DNA from 4 places in the Streptomyces sp. NPDC003284 genome. Region 1 is predicted to be linked to each of the others. Evidence: riboswitches for the same ligand, from Rfam matches in the RefSeq annotation. Region 1 holds a riboswitch; each other region holds the start of a gene.
What was found. A riboswitch is a leader RNA that binds a small molecule or an ion and turns the genes downstream of it on or off. The one in region 1 is predicted to bind cobalamin.
Positions count from the first base shown of each region.

Region 1 (4,852 bases):
GGCCCTGGACGACGACCGGATCGCCAAGTTCCAGCGTGAACTGGGCGCGATGGGCTACCGGTTCCAGTTCATCACGCTGGCCGGATTCCACTCGCTCAACCACGGCATGTTCGATCTGGCCCGCGGCTACGCCGAGCACGGCATGACCGCGTATGTCGACCTCCAGGAGCGCGAGTTCGCCGCGCAGGCCGACGGGTTCACGGCGGTCAGGCACCAACGCGAGGTCGGCACCGGCTACTTCGACCTGGTCTCCACGGCCGTCAACCCCGCCTCCTCCACCACCGCCCTGGCCGGCTCCACGGAGGAGGAGCAGTTCCACTAGGCGGTGCACGGCTTGTACGGCGGTACGGCTTGTACGGCTGTACGGCGCGGCCCCCGCCCGGGGCCGCACGTGGGTCCTGTCGCGTCCGAAGGAGAACCCGATGACCACCCTCGCACCGCCCCGGCCCGTCCGTGTCCTCGCCGCTCCCGGCCCCCGGCACGAGGAGATCCTGACCCCCGAGGCCCTGGACTTCGTCGGCCGGCTGGCCGCCGCGTTCGCGGAGCGCCGACGCGGCCTGCTGAAGGAGCGGCGCCGCCAGGCGATGCGGCTGGCGGCGGGCTCTCCGCCCAACTTCCCCATGGTGACCGCCGCGGTGCGCGCCGACCCGTTCTGGCGGGTCGCGCCGCCCGCGCCCGGTCTGGCCGACCGACGGGTGGAGATCACCGGGCCGCCCGACCGCCGGACTGCGGTCGCCGCGCTGACCTCCGGCGCCCAGGTGTGGACGGCCGACTTCGAGGACGCCACCGCACCGCTGTGGGACAACGTCGTGGGCGGGCAACTGACCCTGCTGGACACCGTCGAGGGCCGGATCGGCCTGCCCGCACCCGGCGGCGGGGAGCACCGGGCGGACGGCGGACGGCTCCCCGCCGTCATGGTCCGCCCGCGCGGCTGGCACCTCGACGAGGCGCACCTGGAGCACGACGGCGCACCGGTGCCCGCCGCCCTGGCCGACTTCGGCCTGTACTTCTTCCACTGCGCCCGGGGGCTGACCGAGTCCGGGAGCGGCACGTACTTCTCGCTGCCCAAGCTGGAGAACCGGTACGAGGCACGGCTGTGGAACGACGTGTTCCTGCTCGCCCAGGAGCTGCTGGGCATCCCCCGGGGCACCGTCCGGGCCACCGTGCTGATCGAGACGGTCACCGCCGCCTTCGAGATGGAGGAGATCCTCCACGAGCTGCGCGAGCACGGCGCGGGCCTGACCGCGGGCCGCCGGGACTACCTGTTCAGTCTTGTGCGCACCTTCGGCCACCGCACCGACTTCCTGCTGCCGGACCGCGCGGGGGTGACGATGACGGCGCCGTTCCTGCGGGCGTACACCGAGCTGCTGGTGCGCACCTGCCACCGGCGCGGCGCGCATGCCGTCGGCGGCCGGGCCGCCCAGGTGCCGGGCGCGGACGCGGCGGCGCGCGAGGCGGCTGTCGCGGCGGTCCGGCTGGACAAGGAGCGGGAGGCGGAGGACGGCTTCGACGGGTCCCAGGTGGCCTGTGCCGAGCTGGTCCCGGTCTGCCGGGAGGCGTTCGACGGGGTCCTCGGCGAGCGGCCGCACCAGCTCGACCGCACCCGCGCGGACGTCGAGGTGAGCGCCGCCGATCTGCTGTCGGTGCGCCGGACCGGCGCCCCGCCGGTCCCGGAGGGGGTGCGCACGAGCGTCGCCGTCGCGCTGCGCTGCTTCGCGGCCTGGCTCGGCGGGCGGGGCACCGTCGTCGTGGACGGGGTGCTGGTGGACACGGCCGACGCCGAGGTGGCCCGGACGCGGATCTGGCAGTGGCTGCGGCACCGGGTGGTCGACCGGGAGACGGTGGAGCGGGTGCTCGACGACGAGCTGGCCGCGCTGGGCGCCGCCTACCCGTGGGCGCCGCTGGAGGAGGTGCGCGCGCTGTTCGAGCGCACCGCGCTCGCCGCCGAGCTGCCGCTGTTCTTCACCCCCGACGCGTACGCGCGCCACCTGGTGCGCCGCACGGGAGCCGGGGGGTGCGAGCGGGGATGAGCCTGCGGCCGGACTGAGGGGTCCGGGCGCGGCGCGTGCCGAGGGGTGCGCGACGGCACCGGTGCGGTGAGGGCCGCGGCGGTGCCCCGGGAGACGGGCGGGCAGCGCGGGTACGGCGCTTCCCGCCCGTGCCGTTTCCGGGTCCGCGCGCCGTGCGCCGCCGCCACCGCGACAGGGCTTAGGTATACCTAAGTTTTCCCGAAGACACAACATCTGGGGCTGTGCACCACGGCAGTGTTCTAGATGTAGTGTTGGCCGTGCTGGTGGTTCGCCAGGCACTCCGGTGCCCGGCGAGGCAAGAGGGAACCCGGTGGGAATCCGGGACTGCCCCGCAGCGGTGAGCGGGAACGACCGCCGTCATACGCACTGGACCCGGTGGACCGGGCCTGGGAAGCGACGGCCAGTAGACGTCTCGTACGACACGAGACACGCCCGCGAGTCCGAAGACCTGCCACCGGTGCGTACGCCGACGAGCGGCGTGCGTGCTCCGAGGCCCCGAGGGAGGGCCGCGTGGCAGCAGCACGGACCCGGGTCCGGCGTGCCCTTCTTCCGCCGCCGCCCGGCCCCGCCGTACGCGCCGCGACGCTCCTCCTCCCCCGGTCCTCGGACAGGGACGGGAACGAGCGAGAGGAGCGGCGGTCGATGAGCGGCCTCGTGTATTTCTCCAGCGTCTCGGAGAACACCAAGCGCTTCGTGGAGAAGCTGGGTCTGCCCGCCACGCGCATCCCCCTGCATCCGCACCGCGCCGGCCTGCCGCGGGTGGCCGGGCCGTATGTGCTGATCACGCCGACCTACGGCGGCGGCGAACGCGCCGGGGCGGTCCCCAGGCAGGTGATCCGCTTTCTGAACGTCGAGGCCAACCGCGCGCTGCTGCGCGGGGTCATCGCGTCCGGCAACACCAACTTCGGCGCGGACTACTGCCTGGCCGGACGGGTGATCGCGGCGAAGTGCGGGGTTCCCGAGCTGTACCGATTCGAACTGCTGGGCACGGAGCGCGACGTCCGTGCCGTGAGGGAAGGACTGAGGACGTTTTGGACACGACACTCATCGGCGGCGGCGTGATCACCGCCCCGCGCGAATCGGTCGGTACGCGCAAGGACTACCACGCGCTCAACGCCCTGCTGAACATGTACGACTGCGACGGCCGCATCCAGTTCGACAAGGACCGCGAGGCCGTACGCCAGTACTTCCTCCAGCACGTCAACCCGAACACGGTGGTCTTCCCCACCCTCAAGGAGAAGATCGACCACCTGATCGAGAACGACTACTACGAGGAAGCCCCGATCCGGCGCTACGACTGGGAGTTCGTCAAGGGCCTGTACCGGCGGGCGTACGCCCACGAGCACCGCTTCCGCACCTTCCTCGGCGCGTTCAAGTACTACACGTCGTACACGCTCAAGACCTTCGACGGCTCCCGCTACCTGGAGCGCTACGAGGACCGGGTGGCCGCGACCGCGCTCTTCCTCGGCGCCGGGGACGAGGCGCTGGCGTCCCGGCTGGTGGACGAGATGATGACCGGCCGCTTCCAGCCGGCCACCCCGACCTTCCTCAACGCGGGCAAGGCGCAGCGCGGCGAGCTGGTCTCCTGTTTCCTGCTGCGCGTCGAGGACAACCTGGAGTCCATCGGCCGGGGCGTCAACTCGGCGCTCCAACTGTCCAAGCGCGGCGGCGGGGTGGCGCTGCTGCTGACCAACCTGCGCGAACAGGGCGCCCCGATCAAGAAGATCGAGAACCAGTCCTCCGGGGTGGTCCCGGTGATGAAGCTGCTGGAGGACTCCTTCTCCTACGCCAACCAGCTCGGCGCGCGCCAGGGCGCGGGCGCGGTCTACCTGCACGCCCACCACCCGGACATCATGCGGTTCCTGGACACCAAGCGGGAGAACGCGGACGAGAAGATCCGCATCAAGACGCTGTCGCTGGGCGTGGTCGTCCCCGACATCACCTTCGAACTGGCCAAGCGCAACGAGGACATGCACCTGTTCTCGCCCTACGACGTGGAACGCGAGTACGGCAGGCCGCTGGCCGATCTCTCCGTCAGCGAGCACTACGACGACCTGGTCGCCAACCCGCGCATCCGCAGCACCACGCTCAGCGCCCGCGAGTTCTTCAAGACGATCGCGGAGCTCCAGTTCGAGTCGGGCTACCCGTATCTGCTGTTCGAGGACACCGTGAACCGGGCCAACCCGATCCCGGGCTGGATCAACATGTCCAACCTGTGCTCGGAGATCCTCCAGGTCAACACGCCGAGCACGTACGACGCCTCGCTCGGCTACGAGACCGTCGGCCGGGACATCTCCTGCAACCTGGGCTCGCTGAACATCGCCGCCGCCATGGCCTCCCCCGACCTCGGCGCGAGCGTGGAGACGGCGGTGCGCGGTCTGACGTCCGTCTCCGACCAGTCGCACATCGACGCGGTGCCGTCCGTGGCACACGGCAACGACCTCTCGCACTCCATCGGCCTGGGCCAGATGAACCTGCACGGCTACCTCGCCTCGCAGCGCGTCCACTACGGCAGCGCGGAGGGCGTCGACTTCACCGACCTGTACTTCTACACGATCGCCTATCACGCGCTGCGCGCCTCGAACCGGATCGCGATCGAACGCGGCACCGCCTTCGACGGGTTCGAGAAGTCCGCGTACGCCGACGGCTCGTACTTCGACCGGTACACCGAGCGGGCGTGGGAGCCGGCCACCGCGCGGGTGCGGGAGCTGTTCGCCGACGCGGGGATCGCGCTGCCCACCCAGGACGACTGGCGCGAGCTGAAGCGGTCGGTGCGGGAGCACGGCATCTACAACCAGTACCTCCAGGCCGTGCCGCCGACC
Region 1 is NZ_JBSFSI010000001.1:513,120-517,971, reverse strand. It holds gene aceA (isocitrate lyase) at 1-322, shown strand, start outside; gene ACWDYF_RS02345 (malate synthase) at 423-2,030, shown strand; cobalamin riboswitch at 2,278-2,500, shown strand; gene nrdI (class Ib ribonucleoside-diphosphate reductase assembly flavoprotein NrdI) at 2,673-3,092, shown strand; gene nrdE (class 1b ribonucleoside-diphosphate reductase subunit alpha) at 3,062-4,852, shown strand, end outside.

Region 2 (4,852 bases), on a different contig from region 1:
GGGACCTACTGGCGGCAGGAGCAGTTCGAGCGGGCGGCGGGCCATCTGTTCCGGGCCGTCCGGCTGAGCAAGGAGGACGACACCGGGACCGGCAGACTGAGTCTGGCGCATTCCCTGCACACGCTCGCGCTCACGTTGCGCAAACAGGGGGACGGGACGGCGGCGGAGGAGCATCACCGGCAAGCCCTGGAGCTGTACCGGGCGCTGGGCGACCGCAGCGGGGAAGCGGCGGCGCTGAACGGCATCGGTACCCTCCACCGCGACCGCGGGGAGTACGACGAAGGGCTCCGCGCCTGTGGTGAGGCGCTGCGCATCGCGGAGGGGACGACGGACCGGAGGTGCGGGGCGGACGCCCTGTACACGCTCGCCCAGATCCACCTCTCCAGGTCGGAGGGGGAGGAGGCGCTCCGGCTGCTCCGGCGGGCCTGCGGAATTCTGTGTGACCTCGAACACTGGCACGACGAGGCCAAGCTCCTGTGGCTCTGTGCCGATGTCCTGGTGGCGGCAGGCCGCTCACCCGAGGCCGTCGAGGCACTGGAACGCGTCCTCGTGCTGCGCGAACTGATGGGCGGCCACGACACCCAGGAAGTACGGGACCGTCTGGAAGAGCTGCGGTGAGGGCTCGTGCCCCGGGGGAACAGGCATACTCGGTCCCGGCGTGAGCGACGGTCGGCCGATCAGGGAGGTACCGCGGTGTCCGAGGACCCGTCCGGCGGCATACCGCGCGCACGGTCGTCGTCCGTGCGGCCGGAGCCGGAGCCGGAGCCGGTTTCGGTTCCCGTGCCCGTGCCGTGCCGGGTCGTGGTCTGCCGGGACTGCTGCTGCGGTACGCCCAAGGTGACCGGAGTCGACCACGCGGCGCAGACCGCGCGGCTGCGGGCCGGGGTGCCGGTGCGGATCTCCGCGTGCCTGGACGTGTGCGACCAGGCCAATGTGGTCGTCGTGCAGCCGTCGGCCGCGGGCCGGGCGGCCGGGGCACGGCCGGTCTGGCTGGGGCTGGTCAATGACCCGGAGGCCACGGAGGACATCGTCGGCTGGGTGCGGGCCGGTGGCCCGGGGGTGGCCCCGCTGCCGGACATCCTGGAGCTGTACGCGTTCGACCCGCCCGGACGAGGAGTGGGCAAACGCCCCCCGGCCGGGCTCGACCGGCCCTAGGATGACGGCGGTTCGCCCGCGCGTTCGGCGGACGGACCGTGTGTACGACAACCGCATAGGGCGCGTGCCTGGGGGAAGCCGGTGGGATTCCGGCGCTGACCTGCAACCGTGTGCGGCCGGTGGGCCGCGAGTCGGGACACCCGGGGCGCGCCGTGAACCGCTTCCCCTGTCATGGTCTGCAGCGCGAAGCCGAGAGTCTCGCCCGAGGCGGCGGCGGTGCCCGCTCCGTCCGCTCGGCGACGGGGCTGCGGGCCGCCCACACCAGGAAGGCTCCCGCCGTGCGACACACCTCCGGCACCTCAGCCGTCTCCCGTACCTCCCTGCGCCGTACGCTCATCGCCTCCGTCGCCCTCGGCGTGGCCCTGGCCGCCGCGCCGGCCACCGCCCAGGCCCACGGCGCACCGGGCACGCACGCCGTGCACGGCACGAACACCCCGGTCAGGGTGACGCTGACCGTGCAGGGCCCCGACGGGCCGCTGTTCCACGGGAAGGTCTGGACGCGCGGCCACGACGTCACCACGGCGACGGGCGGTACGCACAGATGCGACGGGACGAACGGGAGCGCCCACCCCTCCGCCGTGCCGACGCCCACCGCCGCCCTCGACGACGCCGCCCGCAAGCGGCACTTCGGCTGGGACGGCGCCTGGTACGCGTCGTTCGACGACTACGCGGTCGACAGCATCAAGAACGTCAGCGGCGGCGGCTCGGCGTACTGGAACATCTCCGTCAACGGCACGCCCACCCCGGTGGGCGGCTGCCAGTTCCGGCTGAACGCCGGGGACACGGTGGCGTTCACCTGGACGGCCTTCTGACGGCTGCCCGCCGCCCGGCGGCCGGGGGAGCACGCTCCTCCGGCCGGCCGGCGCCCCGGCAGGGCCCCGCTCCGACGGGAATCCGGTACGGCTCCAGCCGTGGCACTGGATTTACTAGGACGTCCAACTATATTCTGGGGACGTAGGCCCGCGGTGCAGGGAAGCCGGTGTGATTCCGGCACGGTCCCGCCACTGTGACCGGGGAGTACGCCGTCGAGCAGGACGCCACTGACGAGCTGGATGTCGGGAAGGCGGACGGCGCGCGCTGATCCGGGAGTCAGGATACCGGCCGTGGGATGTTCCGTGTGGTCCACGAGGATGGAGCTGACACGCATGGCACCGGTGCGTTTCCACGATCCCGGCGAGCTGCGCCGCGGGGGTTCCCCGCATTCCGCCACCGGCCTCACCCGCCCCGGCCCGACGGCCTGACGGTCCGGCGTCCTCAGCGTTCCGCGCCGACCGCCCTCGCGCACGCCCGCGTCCATGAGCGGGCCGTGCGCCGGTCGCGCGCGCCGTCCTGGATCACCCCCACCTGACGAGAGCAGGCACCCATGATCCGTCCGAACCACCCCGCCGGTGTACGGGAACTGACCCACTTCATCGGCGGCGAGAACGTCCCGGGCACCTCGGGGGCCCAGGGCGACGTGTACGACCCCAACACCGGAGAGGTCCAGGCCCGGGTACCGCTGGCGGACCGGGCCGAGACCGAGGCGGCGGTCACCGTCGCCGCCGAGGCGCAGCGCGCCTGGGGCGAGTGGAACCCGCAGCGCCGCGCCCGGGTCATGCTGCGCTTCCTCCAGCTCGTCGAGCAGGAGAAGGACGACCTGGCCCGGCTGCTCTCCGCCGAGCACGGCAAGACCGTCGCCGACGCGCACGGCGACCTCCAGCGCGGCCTGGAGGTCGTCGAGTTCGCCGCCGGGATCCCGCACCTGCTCAAGGGCGAGTTCACCGACAACGCGGGCACCGGCATCGATGTGCACTCGCTGCGCTCGCCGCTCGGCGTGGTCGCCGGCATCACCCCGTTCAACTTCCCCGCCATGATCCCGCTCTGGAAGGCCGCCCCCGCCCTGGCCTGCGGAAACGCCTATGTCCTCAAGCCGTCCGAGCGGGCACCCTCGGTGCCGCTGCGGCTCGCCGAACTCTTCTTGGAGGCGGGCCTGCCGCCGGGCGTCCTCAATGTCGTCAACGGCGCGCGGGAAGCCGTCGACACCCTGCTGGAGGATCCCCGCGTCGCCGCCCTCGGCTTCGTCGGCTCCACCCCGGTCGCCGCGCACGTCTACGCCACCGCCGCCGCCCACGGCAAGCGCGCCCAGTGCTTCGGCGGCGCCAAGAACCACATGATCGTGATGCCGGACGCCGACCTCGACCAGGCCGTGGAGGCGCTGGTCGGTGCCGGGTACGGCTCGGCGGGCGAGCGCTGCATGGCCATCTCGGTCGCCGTGCCGGTCGGCGAGGAGACCGCCGACGCCCTGGTCGCCCGGCTCAAGGAGCGCATCGGCACCCTGCGCATCGGCCGCAGCGACGACCCCGAGGCCGACTTCGGCCCGCTGGTCGCCCGGGACGCGGTGGAGCGCGTACGGTCCTATGTCGACCTCGGGGTGGAGGAGGGCGCCGAACTCGTCGTGGACGGGCGCGACTTCGTGCTCCCCGGGCACGAGAACGGCTTCTTCGCCGGGGCCTCCCTCTTCGACCGGGTCACCCCCGACATGCGCATCCACCAGGAGGAGATCTTCGGTCCCGTCCTGTCCGTGGTCCGCGCGGCCGACTACGAGGAGGCGCTGCGCCTGCCCAGCGAGCACGCCTTCGGCAACGGCGTGGCCATCTTCACCCGGGACGGAGACACCGCCCGCGACTTCACCCGCCGGGTGAACACCGGCATGGTCGGCGTCAACGTGCCCATCCCGGTCCCGGTCGCCTACCACACCTTCGGCGGCTGGAAGCGGTCCGGCTTCGGCGACCTCAACCAGCACGGGCCGGACGCCGTCCGCTTCTACACCCGTACCAAGACCGTCACGTCCCGCTGGCCCGCCGGGCTGCGCGAGGGCGCGAGCTTCACCATTCCCACGATGGGCTGAGCGACCATGACCCACACCCTGCTCACCGAGGACCAGCAGGCCCTCGTGGAGACCACCCTCGACTTCGCCCAGGACCACCTGGCACCGCACGCCCTGGACTGGGACCGCGACAAGCACTTCCCGGTCGACGTCCTGCGCAAGGCGGCCGGGCTGGGCCTCGGCGGCGTCTACGTCCGCGAGGAGTCCGGCGGCTCCGGCCTCGGCCGGGCCGACGGCGTCCTCGTCTTCGAGACCCTCGCCTCCGGCTGCCCCGCCATCGCCGGATACCTCTCCATCCACAACATGGTCGCCTGGATGATCGACCGCTACGGCGACCCGGCCCAGCGCGAGCGGTGGCTGCCCCGGCTGTGCGCCATGGACGACCTGGCCAGCTACTGCCTGACCGAACCCGGCGCGGGCTCCGACGCGGCGGCCCTCACCAGCCGGGCCGTCCGCGACGGCGACACCTATGTGCTCGACGGCGTCAAGCAGTTCATCTCCGGCGCGGGCGCCTCCCAGCTGTACATCGTGATGGCCCGCACCGGCGGCACCGGAGCGGACGGCGTCTCCGCCTTCGTCGTCGACAAGGACGACGCCGGAGTGGGCTTCGGCCCGAACGAACGCAAGATGGGCTGGAACGCCCAGCCCACCCGCCAGGTGATCCTGGACGGCGTACGGCTGCCCGCCGACCGGCTGCTGGGCCGCGAGGGCGACGGCTTCCGCATCGCCATGAACGGCCTCAACGGCGGCCGGCTCGGCATCGCCGCCTGCTCGCTCGGCGGCGCCCGCAGCGCCCTGGACCGCAGCCTCGCCCACCTCGCCGACCGGGAG
Region 2 is NZ_JBSFSI010000007.1:83,703-88,554, reverse strand. It holds gene ACWDYF_RS17135 (AfsR/SARP family transcriptional regulator) at 1-618, shown strand, start outside; gene ACWDYF_RS17130 (hypothetical protein) at 742-1,155, shown strand; cobalamin riboswitch at 1,227-1,297, shown strand; gene ACWDYF_RS17125 (DUF4430 domain-containing protein) at 1,434-1,967, shown strand; cobalamin riboswitch at 2,078-2,275, shown strand; gene ACWDYF_RS17120 (CoA-acylating methylmalonate-semialdehyde dehydrogenase) at 2,519-4,042, shown strand; gene ACWDYF_RS17115 (acyl-CoA dehydrogenase family protein) at 4,049-4,852, shown strand, end outside.
Region 2: another riboswitch for cobalamin. It lies ahead of ACWDYF_RS17120 (CoA-acylating methylmalonate-semialdehyde dehydrogenase); the one in region 1 lies ahead of nrdI (class Ib ribonucleoside-diphosphate reductase assembly flavoprotein NrdI).

Region 3 (4,852 bases), on a different contig from region 1:
GTGCAGCACGCCCCGGGCGGCGCGGGTCTTCTCCCAGGCGGGCAGGGGCCCGTTGCGCTCGGCGAGGTCGGTGGACGCCTCGTAGGCGGCCAGCATGATCCGCTCGGCGATGCGGGTCGACAGGGCCTTCGCCTCGGGGGACTCGAAGGGCAGCCGCAGTTTGAAGAAGACGTCCTGGAGGCCCATCGCGCCCAGGCCGACCGGCCGCCAGCGGGAGTTGGAGCGGCCCGCCTGCTCGGTCGGGTAGAAGTTGATGTCGACGACCCGGTCCAGGAAGGTGACGGCGGTGCGGACCGTCTCGTCCAGCCGCTCCCAGTCCAGGTCACCCGTCTCGGGGTCGGCGAAGGCGCCGAGGTTGACCGAGCCGAGGTTGCAGACCGCCGTCTCCCCGTCGTCGGTGACCTCCAGGATCTCCGTGCACAGGTTCGAGGAGTGGATGACGTGGCCGGGCTCCGCCGTCTGGTTGGCGGTGCGGTTGGCGGCGTCCTTGAAGGTCATCCAGCCGTTGCCGGTCTGCGCCAGGGTGCGCATCATCCGGCCGTACAGCTCGCGGGCGGGCATCGTCTTCTGCGCGAGCCCGGCCTCCTCGGCCCTGCGGTAGGCCGCGTCGAACTCGTCGCCCCACAGGTCCACCAGCTCCGGCACGTCCGCCGGGGAGAACAGCGACCACTGCGCGTCGGCGTTGACCCGGCGCATGAACTCGTCCGGCACCCAGTGCGCCAGGTTGAGGTTGTGGGTGCGGCGCGCGTCCTCACCGGTGTTGTCGCGCAGCTCCAGGAACTCCTCGATGTCGGAGTGCCAGGTCTCCAGGTAGACGGCCGCCGCGCCCTTGCGCCGCCCGCCCTGGTTCACCGCGGCCACCGAGGCGTCGAGGGTCTTCAGGAACGGCACGATGCCGTTGGAGTGCCCGTTGGTGCCGCGGATCAGCGAACCGCGCGAGCGGATGCGGGAGTAGGCCAGACCGATGCCGCCCGCGTGCTTGGAGAGCCGGGCGACCTGGTGGTAGCGGTCGTAGATGCTGTCCAGCTCGTCCTTGGGGGAGTCGAGCAGATAGCAGGAGGACATCTGCGGGTGGCGGGTGCCGGAGTTGAAGAGCGTGGGGGAGGAGGGGAGGTAGTCCAGGCGGCTCATCAGCCCGTAGAGCGCGGCGACCTCGTCGACGGCCCGGGTGCTGTCGTCCTCGGCGAGACCGGCGGCCACCCGCAGCATGAAGTGCTGGGGCGTCTCGATCACCTTGCGGGTGATCGGGTGCCGCAGCAGGTAGCGGCTGTGCACGGTGCGCAGGCCGAAGTAGCCGAAGCGGTCGTCGGCGGACGGGTCGGCCAGCGCGTCCAGGCGGGCCGCGTGCAGCCGGGTGAACGCGGCGGTCCGGTCGGCGATCAGTCCCTCCCGGTGGCCCACGGCGACGGACTCGGTGAAGGAGGTGACGCCCTGGGAGGCGGCCTCGGCCCGGATGGAGAGCGTCAGCAGGCGGGCGGCGAGCCGGGAGTAGGCGGGGTCCTCGGAGATGAGCCCGGCGGCGGCCTCGGTGGCCAGCTCCCGCAGCTCCGCCTCGTCCGCGCGGGCCGAACGGCCGCGCAGCGCGGCGGCGGCGACCCGGCCGGGGTCGGCGTCGGGGAGGTCGGCGGTCAGCTCGGTCAGGGTCCGCAGCAGCGCGGCACCGGGACCGTCGTTCTCCAGGCGGCCCTCGGCTGAGACCGGATCGGCGGGCGCGATGGTCACGTGTGGCTCTCCCTCGCTCGGCACGGAGCCTCGGCGAGGGCAGGGAGCGGCAGCACGAGCGCGCACGGCGCCGCGTCCACCGGCCCATTCCGCGAGGCCCGGACGTCAGACACCCGGACCGGACGGCCGGGCGCACTGTCGGCAGGTCCTCGGACTGACGCTCGTATGCGGCCATAAGGGCATGTGCGTACGAGTACACCGTTGCGGGACAGTTCCGGATTCGCACCGGATTCCCCTGCGACGACAGCGAGGATGAGCATACATCTTGTGCCGGGTGTGGAAGCCACCCCCATATGTTGTGTCGCGTCGACTGCGGAGGGTGTCAGAGGGTCAACGCGTAGGTGAGCAGCCGGATGTCGTCCAGGTGGGGCAGGGGGTTCCAGTCGCGCCGCGGGGTGCGGACGAAGCCCAGGCGCTCGTAGAGGCGGTGCGCGGTGTGCATGGTGCGCTGGGTGGACAGCACCAGGCGCACACAGCCCGCGGTGGCCCGCGCCCGGTCCGCGCAGGCCCGCACCAGGGCCTCGCCCGCGCCCCGGCCGCGCGCCGCGCGGTCGACCGCGAGCATGCGCAGCTCGGCCTCGCCGGGGCCCGCGATATCCGCCATGGGCCCGCCGGACGGCACGAAGGCGATCCCGCCGAGCACCTCGTCCCGCGCCACGGCCACCAGCACCTCGCAGGCCGCCGACCGCCCGGCGACGTCCCGCAGCACGTCCAGATACGGGTCGTCGGCTCCGAAGTCCAGCAGGCCGTCCCGGAGGTACGCCTCGGCGGTGATCTCGCCCAGGGCGGCGTACTCGCCGGGCAGCGCCGGCCTGATCACGAGGTCCATGACCCCGAGTGTGCCGCACGGACACGGCGACGGGCCGCCGGATTCTCCCGGCGGCCCGTCGGCCCGGTCGAAGGCGTCGGCCTCCTCGAAGGGGGCGTCCGCTCAGTGGGCGCTGCCCGCCGTGGCGGGCGGCAGCTCGGCGGAGACACCGGCGTCCCCGGCGTCGGCCGTGTAGTCCTCCGGACGGGTCTCGTCGACGCCGTCGGGGGCCTTCAGAGCCCTGAGGACGAAGGTCAGGACCACGGCGACGGCCACGTTCAGCACGAACGCCGTCATGCCGATGTAGCCGATCTCGCCGATGCCCGGGATCTCCTTGGCCGAGCCGCCGAAGTGCTTCTGCGTCGGCGAGGCGACCCCGTAGGCCGCGACCGTGCCGTAGACCATGCCGACCGCCCAGCCGGCCAGCAGCGCCCAGCGGTGGAACCAGCGGGTGAACAGGCCGCCGACCAGGGCCGGGAAGGTCTGGAGGATCCAGATGCCGCCGAGCAGCTGGAAGTTGATGGCCACGGTCTTGTCCATGGTCAGCACGAAGACCAGCGCGCCCACCTTCACCAGCAGCGAGACCAGCTTGGAGACCCGGGTCTCCTCCTTGGGCGTCGCGTCCGGCTTGATGAAGTCCTTGTAGATGTTGCGGGTGAACAGGTTCGCGGCCGCGATCGACATGATGGCCGCCGGTACCAGCGCGCCGATGCCGATGGCCGCGAAGGCGATGCCCGTGAACCAGTCCGGGAACATGTCCTCGAACAGCTGCGGGATGGCCAGCTGGCCGTTCTGCACCTTCACACCCGCCGCGATCGCCATGAAGCCGAGCAGCGCCAGCAGACCCAGCATCAGCGAGTACAGCGGCAGGATCGTGGTGTTGCGGCGGATCACCTCGCGGCTGCGCGAGGACAGCGTGGCGGTGATCGAGTGCGGATACATGAACAGCGCCAGCGCGGAGCCCAGCGCCAGGGTGGCGTACGTCCACTGGCCGCCCGAGGCCGGTGCCAGTCCGCCCGCCCCCGCCTTGCTGTACTTCTCGGAGGCCGCCGCGAAGATGTCGTCGAACCCGCCCAGCTTGATCGGGATGTAGATGATCGCGACCGCGATGACGATGTAGATGAGCGCGTCCTTCACGAACGCGATCAGCGCGGGCGCGCGCAGCCCCGAGGAGTACGTGTACGCCGCCAGCACGCCGAAGGCGATCAGCAGCGGCAGGTCCTTCACGAACCAGTTGGTGTTCTCGCCGCCGCCCACGCCCATCACGTCCAGCACCGCCTGGATGCCGACGAGCTGGAGCGCGATGTACGGCATGGTGGCGAGGATGCCGGTGAGCGCCACCGCCAGCGACAGGCCCTTGGAGCCGAACCGGCCGCGCACGAAGTCGGATGTCGTCACGTACCCGTGCTTGTGCGAGACCGACCAGAGCCGGGGCAGGAAGGTGAAGATCAGCGGGTAGACCAGGATCGTGTACGGCACCGCGAAGAACCCGGCGGCGCCGGTCGCGTAGATCGCCGCGGGCACCGCCACGAACGTGTAGGCGGTGTACAGGTCGCCGCCGAGCAGGAACCAGGTGATCCAGGTGCCGAAGGAGCGGCCGCCCAGGCCCCACTCGTCCAGGCTGTGCTCGTTGTCCGCCCGGCGCCAGCGCGCGGCCAGGAAGCCCATGACGGTGACGAGCAGGAAGAAGAAGATGAAGACGCCGAGCGCGACGCCGTTGACGCCGTCCTTCACCGGGCCGCACCGCCCTTCGCGGACGCGGAGTCACCGGTGCGGCGCCCGCGCTGGTCGTGCTGCCAGAGCCGGTGGGCGATCACCGTGAGGACCGTGGAGATGATCACCCACAGCATCTGGTACCAGTAGAAGAACGGGATGCCGATGAACGTGGGGTCGGTCTTCGCGTACGAACCGACCCACAGCATCGCCACGAACGGCGCGACGAGGCAGAGGCCGATGACCACCCGCAGGGGTGTCACCACCCCTTTGCCCACTCCTGGCCCATCTGACATGTGCGGCTCCGTTCCTGTGCTGGTCACCGGTGCGATGCGCAGGCAATCTAGGTCACGGTGACAAGCGAACGGAACCCCTTGTCCGGATACCGGTTCCACGGACATCGTCCGGGGACCGGGCGCAGGGGCACGGCGGGGCGGGGCGGGATCAGTCCATCGGCCTCTTCAGGCGCGCCACGAACTTGTAGCGGTCGCCGCGGTAGACCGAGCGCACCCATTCCACGGGCTGGCCGGTGCGGTCCTGGGAATGCCGGGAGAGCAGCAGCATGGGCAGGCCGACATCGGTGCCGAGCAGCCCGGCCTCGCGGGGGGT
Region 3 is NZ_JBSFSI010000011.1:193,195-198,046, reverse strand. It holds gene ACWDYF_RS23490 (ribonucleoside-diphosphate reductase subunit alpha) at 1-1,722, opposite strand, end outside; cobalamin riboswitch at 1,846-1,982, opposite strand; gene ACWDYF_RS23485 (GNAT family N-acetyltransferase) at 2,045-2,551, opposite strand; gene mctP (monocarboxylate uptake permease MctP) at 2,654-4,264, opposite strand; gene ACWDYF_RS23475 (DUF3311 domain-containing protein) at 4,261-4,539, opposite strand; gene ACWDYF_RS23470 (GntR family transcriptional regulator) at 4,688-4,852, opposite strand, start outside.
Region 3: another riboswitch for cobalamin. It lies ahead of ACWDYF_RS23490 (ribonucleoside-diphosphate reductase subunit alpha); the one in region 1 lies ahead of nrdI (class Ib ribonucleoside-diphosphate reductase assembly flavoprotein NrdI).

Region 4 (4,852 bases), on a different contig from region 1:
GGCGCTGACCGGCGCGCAGACCGGCGCCGGGGACGCCCTGCTGTGCGGGCTCGCCGACCACCATGTGCCCGCCGCCGCGCTCGGCGCCTTCACCGCCGACCTCGCCGTGCTGTCCGTGCACGACGCGCTCGCCCGGCATGTGCAGTCGCCGCCGCCGGGCGCACTCGCCGGGCAGCGGGAGTGGATCGACGCCTGCTACGCGGCCGACACCGTGGAGGAGATCGTGGACCGCCTCCTCGGCCGCGGCGAGCCCGCCGCGAAGGAGGCGGCCGAGACCCTGCTCACCAAGTCGCCCACCGCGCTGAAGGTCACCCTCGCCGCGCTGCGCCGCGCCCGGCACCTGGGCCCGCTGGAGGCGGTCCTCGACCAGGAGTACCGCGTCTCCTGCGCCGCGCTCGCCGCCCCCGACCTGGTCGAGGGCGTCCGCGCCCAGGTCATCGACAAGGACCGCAGGCCCCGCTGGTCGCCCGGCACCCTCGCCGAGGTCAGCGCGGCCGACGTGGACCGCTTCTTCGCCCCGCTCGGCGACCGCGAACTGGGGCTCGCCGGATCCGACAGCACCGTGGAGGTGGCCTGGTGAGCCTGACCGTCGCGTTCATCGGACTCGGGCACATGGGCGCGCCCATGGCCGCCAACCTGGTCAGGGCCGGGCATCGCGTACGGGGCCACGACCTGGTGCCCGAGGCCCTGGAGAGCGCCGTCCGCGCGGGTGTCGAGCCCGCCGCCGACGCCGCCTCGGCGGTCGCGGACGCCGACGTCGTCGTCTCCATGCTGCCCGCCGGACGGCACGTCCTCGGCCTGTACGGCACCGTCCTGGCGGCGGCCCGGCCCGGCACCCTCTTCGTCGACTGCTCCACCATCGACGTCACCGACGCCCGTACGGCCCACGAGCGGGCCGCCGCCGCCGGGATGCGGTCGCTGGACGCCCCCGTCTCCGGCGGGGTGGTCGGCGCCGAGGCCGGCACGCTCACCTTCATGGCGGGCGGCGGCGAGGCGGAGTTCGCCGAGGCCCGGCCGCTGCTGGAGGCCATGGGCAAGAAGGCCGTCCACTGCGGCGGCGCGGGAGCCGGGCAGGCGGCCAAGATCTGCAACAACATGATCCTCGGCGTCTCCATGATCGCCGTCAGCGAGGCGTTCGTGCTCGGCGAGCGCCTGGGCCTGTCCCACCAGGCCCTCTACGACGTGGCGTCCACGGCGTCCGGGCAGTGCTGGGCGCTCAGCGTCAACTGCCCGGTCCCCGGCCCGGTCCCGGGCAGCCCCGCCAACCGCGACTACCGGCCGGGCTTCGCCGCCTCCCTCATGGCCAAGGACCTCGGACTCGCCGCGCGGGCCGCCCGCGACAGCGGGGTGGACACCGGACTGGGCCTCGCGGCGGCCCGGTTGTACGAGGAGTACGCCGAACACGTCGGCGCCACCGAGGACTTCTCCGGCATCGTCCGCACCATCCGGGACCGTGGCACCCGGCAAGAACAAGAAGGGGAGGGGGAGAAGCGATGAGCACGCGGAACGGTGCCGGGCTTCCCGCGTACGAGACGATCCTCGTCGAACGCAAGGGGCGCACCGCCCTGCTCACCCTCAACCGGCCCGAGGCCCTCAACGCCCTGAATCTGACGGTCATGCGCGAGGTGGTGGCCGCGACCGAGGCGCTGGACCGGGACCCGGAGTGCGGCTGCGTCGTCATCACCGGCTCGGCGAAGGCGTTCGCGGCGGGCGCCGACATCAAGGAGATGCAGCCCCAGGGGTACCTGGACATGTACCTCGGCGACTGGTTCGCGGCCTGGGACCGGCTCGGGCAGCTGCGCACCCCGACGGTGGCCGCCGTCGCGGGCTACGCCCTGGGCGGCGGCTGCGAGCTGGCCATGCTCTGCGACATCCTGCTCGCCGCCGACACCGCCGTCTTCGGGCAGCCCGAGATCAAGCTCGGGGTGATCCCCGGCATCGGCGGCTCCCAGCGGCTGACCCGCGCGGTCGGCAAGGCCAAGGCCATGGAGCTGTGCCTGACCGGGCGCACCATGGACGCGGCGGAGGCCGAGCGGGCCGGACTGGTCTCCCGGGTGGTGCCCGCCGACGATCTGCTCGGCGAGGCGCTGGCCGTGGCCGAGACCGTCGCGGGCATGTCGCTGCCGGTGGCGATGATGGCGAAGGAGGCCGTCGGACGGGCCTTCGAGACGACGCTCGCCGAGGGCGTCCGCTTCGAACGGCGGCTCTTCCACGCGGTGTTCGCGACCGAGGACCAGAAGGAGGGCATGGGCGCCTTCGTCGACCGCAGAGCGCCCGGGTTCCGCCACCGCTGAGCGGCGGACCGCGTGCCGCCGCGCCCGGTCCGCCCTGCTGGGAGGGGAGATCACGTTCGGGGATCACCTCCCGGACGCGGTCTTGGCCGGGACGGCGGCACGCGGTACCGTCTGTTCGATATCGACGACGGCGAGACGGAAGCCGGTGGGAAACCGGCACGGTCGCGCCACTGTGTGCGACGGCTCCCCGGAGCCGCTCGCGAGTCAGACCCGTGGCCGTCGTCCAGTGCACCACCGAGATGGGACGCGAACTCCCAGAGGAGGCCCCTGCCATGGCGCAGCATGTCGCCCAGCCGACCGCCGACGCACCTGTCCTGCCCGCCAAGCTGCCGCTGAAGGCGATAGCTCCCTGGGCGGTCTTCTTCGGCATCCTGATGCTGATCCTGCTCTACTTCGTCGGCGCCGAGCAGGGCGCCACCTCCGTGTTCAGCGGCACGGACGTCCACGAGTGGGTGCACGACGCCCGCCACCTGCTCGGCTTCCCCTGCCACTGACGCGAGGGACGCCGCACACTCATGAACTCCGCAACTGTGCGAAACCTCCTGGTCCGCGGCATGCTCGCGGGCCTGGCGGCGGGCGTGCTCGCCCTCGTCGTCGCCTATCTCCTCGGTGAGCCCGGTGTCGACAAGGCCATCGCCTTCGAGGACGCCCACTCCCACGAGCACGAGATGGAGGTCGTCTCCCGCTCGCTCCAGTCCACGGCGGGCCTGGCCACCGGTGTCCTCGTCTACGGGGTCGCCTTCGGCGGCATCGCCGCGCTCGCCTTCTGCTTCGCGCTGGGCCGGGTGGGCCGCTTCAGCCCGCGGGCGACCGCGCTGCTGCTGTCGGGCTGCGCCCTGCTCGCCGTGTACGTCGTGCCGTTCCTGAAGTACCCGGCCAACCCGCCGTCGGTCGGCGACCCCGACACCATCGGCAAGCGGACCGCGCTGTACTTCCTGATGATGGTCCTCAGCGTGCTCCTCGCGGTCGCCGCGACGCTGCTCGGCAAGCGCCTGGCGCCCGCTCTGGGCACCTGGTGGGCGACCGTGGCCGCCGTCGCCGCCTTCGCCGTGGTGATCGGCCTGGCCTATGCCTTCCTGCCGGTCATCAACGAGGTGCCGCAGGACTTCCCGGCCGCTCTGCTGTGGCGCTTCCGGCTCTCCGCCCTGGCCATCCAGTCCGTGCTGTGGGGCGGCTTCGGCCTGCTCTTCGGCGAGCTGGCCCAGCGGCTGCTGGCCCCCGCTCCGGCCGGGTCCGGCGCCGGGCGGGCGGTTCCGGCCGCGCGCTGACGCTTTTCCGGACACCAGAGGGCCCTTCGGAACCACCGGGGGCCCTCTGCCGTTCTCCGGGACACCGGCCCGCACGGCACGCGGCCCCGGCCCAGTACGGCGCCCGGCACGGCACAGCGTCCGCCGACCGTGTGCGGACCCCAGCCAGAAGCGGAGGAACCGAGTGGCCAGAGCCCCCCGGCCGCGTCACATCACACTCGGCGGCCGTGCGGCGGTCGCCCTGACCGTGGAGGAGTACGACCAACTGATCGCCAGCCGACGGCAGATCGGCGGCCAGAGCGCCCGGGTGCGGGTGCTCGCCCAGCGGGCCAAGCAGGCCGAACGGCTGCTGGACGACCTGGAGGCGCTGATCACCGCGCATCGGACCGACTGCCCCGGGCACACCCGCCCGGACCCGGCGGACCGCCCCGAGGACGGGACCGTCCCGAAGACCCCTTCGGAGGACGTCCCCGGGCGCTGTCTGTGCGGCGACGTCGAGTCCCTGCTGCGCGCCCACCGGGACACGGTGTCCTGAACCGCCGGGACCGCGCCGACGCGCGTGCTACGGCGCGGCGGGAGCGGTCAGCGGCCGCCCCAGCCGCAGGTTCCAGCGCCCCGCCCGGCCGCTGACCTCGGTCACCGTCAGCGGGGCCACGTCCAGCCGCCAGAAGACGGCCGCGTCCAGGCCCAGCGCCGCGACGACCGCCGCCCGCACCACCTCCGGCTCGACCACGGCGACGCTGCGCCCCTCGGCCCCGGCCACCTCCACGAGCCACTCCGCCACCCGGCCGCACAGGTCCGCCACGGACTCACCGCCGTGCGGGGCGCTCGCGGGGTCGCCGAGCCAGCGGGCCAGGGCCTGCGGCTCGGCGGCGCCCACCTCGTCCAGCGCGAGCCCCCGCCAGCGGCCCACGTCCAGACCGGCGGGCGCCGGGGCACGTACGCCGTCCAGGCCCAGCGCGTCGGCCGTCTCGCGGCAGCGCGCGCCGGGGGACACGAGGACGCGCGCGGCGGCGGGCAGCGACCCGGCCGCCGACCGCGCCGCCGCGGCGCCGCCCTCCTCCAGCGGGCCGCCGTCGTCGAAGCGGGCCTGCCGCACGGACGCGTTCATGGCGGGGGAGACGAGCAGCATCCGGCTGGTCACGCGGTCACTCCTGGGGTGCGGCCCACGGGCCGCGGACGGGGTCGGACGTACGGGACTCGACCGGGTAGGGCACGTACGTGCGCCGGTCGGGGTCGATGGCCAGCCGGCCGCCCGCCGGGGGCCGGGCCCGCTGCGCGCAGTCGCGGCGCTCGCAGATCCGGCAGCCC
Region 4 is NZ_JBSFSI010000007.1:78,013-82,864, reverse strand. It holds gene ACWDYF_RS17110 (enoyl-CoA hydratase/isomerase family protein) at 1-580, shown strand, start outside; gene mmsB (3-hydroxyisobutyrate dehydrogenase) at 577-1,497, shown strand; gene ACWDYF_RS17100 (enoyl-CoA hydratase) at 1,494-2,294, shown strand; cobalamin riboswitch at 2,406-2,529, shown strand; gene ACWDYF_RS17095 (CbtB domain-containing protein) at 2,567-2,788, shown strand; gene ACWDYF_RS17090 (CbtA family protein) at 2,810-3,562, shown strand; gene ACWDYF_RS17085 (hypothetical protein) at 3,726-4,076, shown strand; gene ACWDYF_RS17080 (histidine phosphatase family protein) at 4,104-4,685, opposite strand; gene ACWDYF_RS17075 (short-chain fatty acyl-CoA regulator family protein) at 4,690-4,852, opposite strand, start outside.
Region 4: another riboswitch for cobalamin. It lies ahead of ACWDYF_RS17095 (CbtB domain-containing protein); the one in region 1 lies ahead of nrdI (class Ib ribonucleoside-diphosphate reductase assembly flavoprotein NrdI).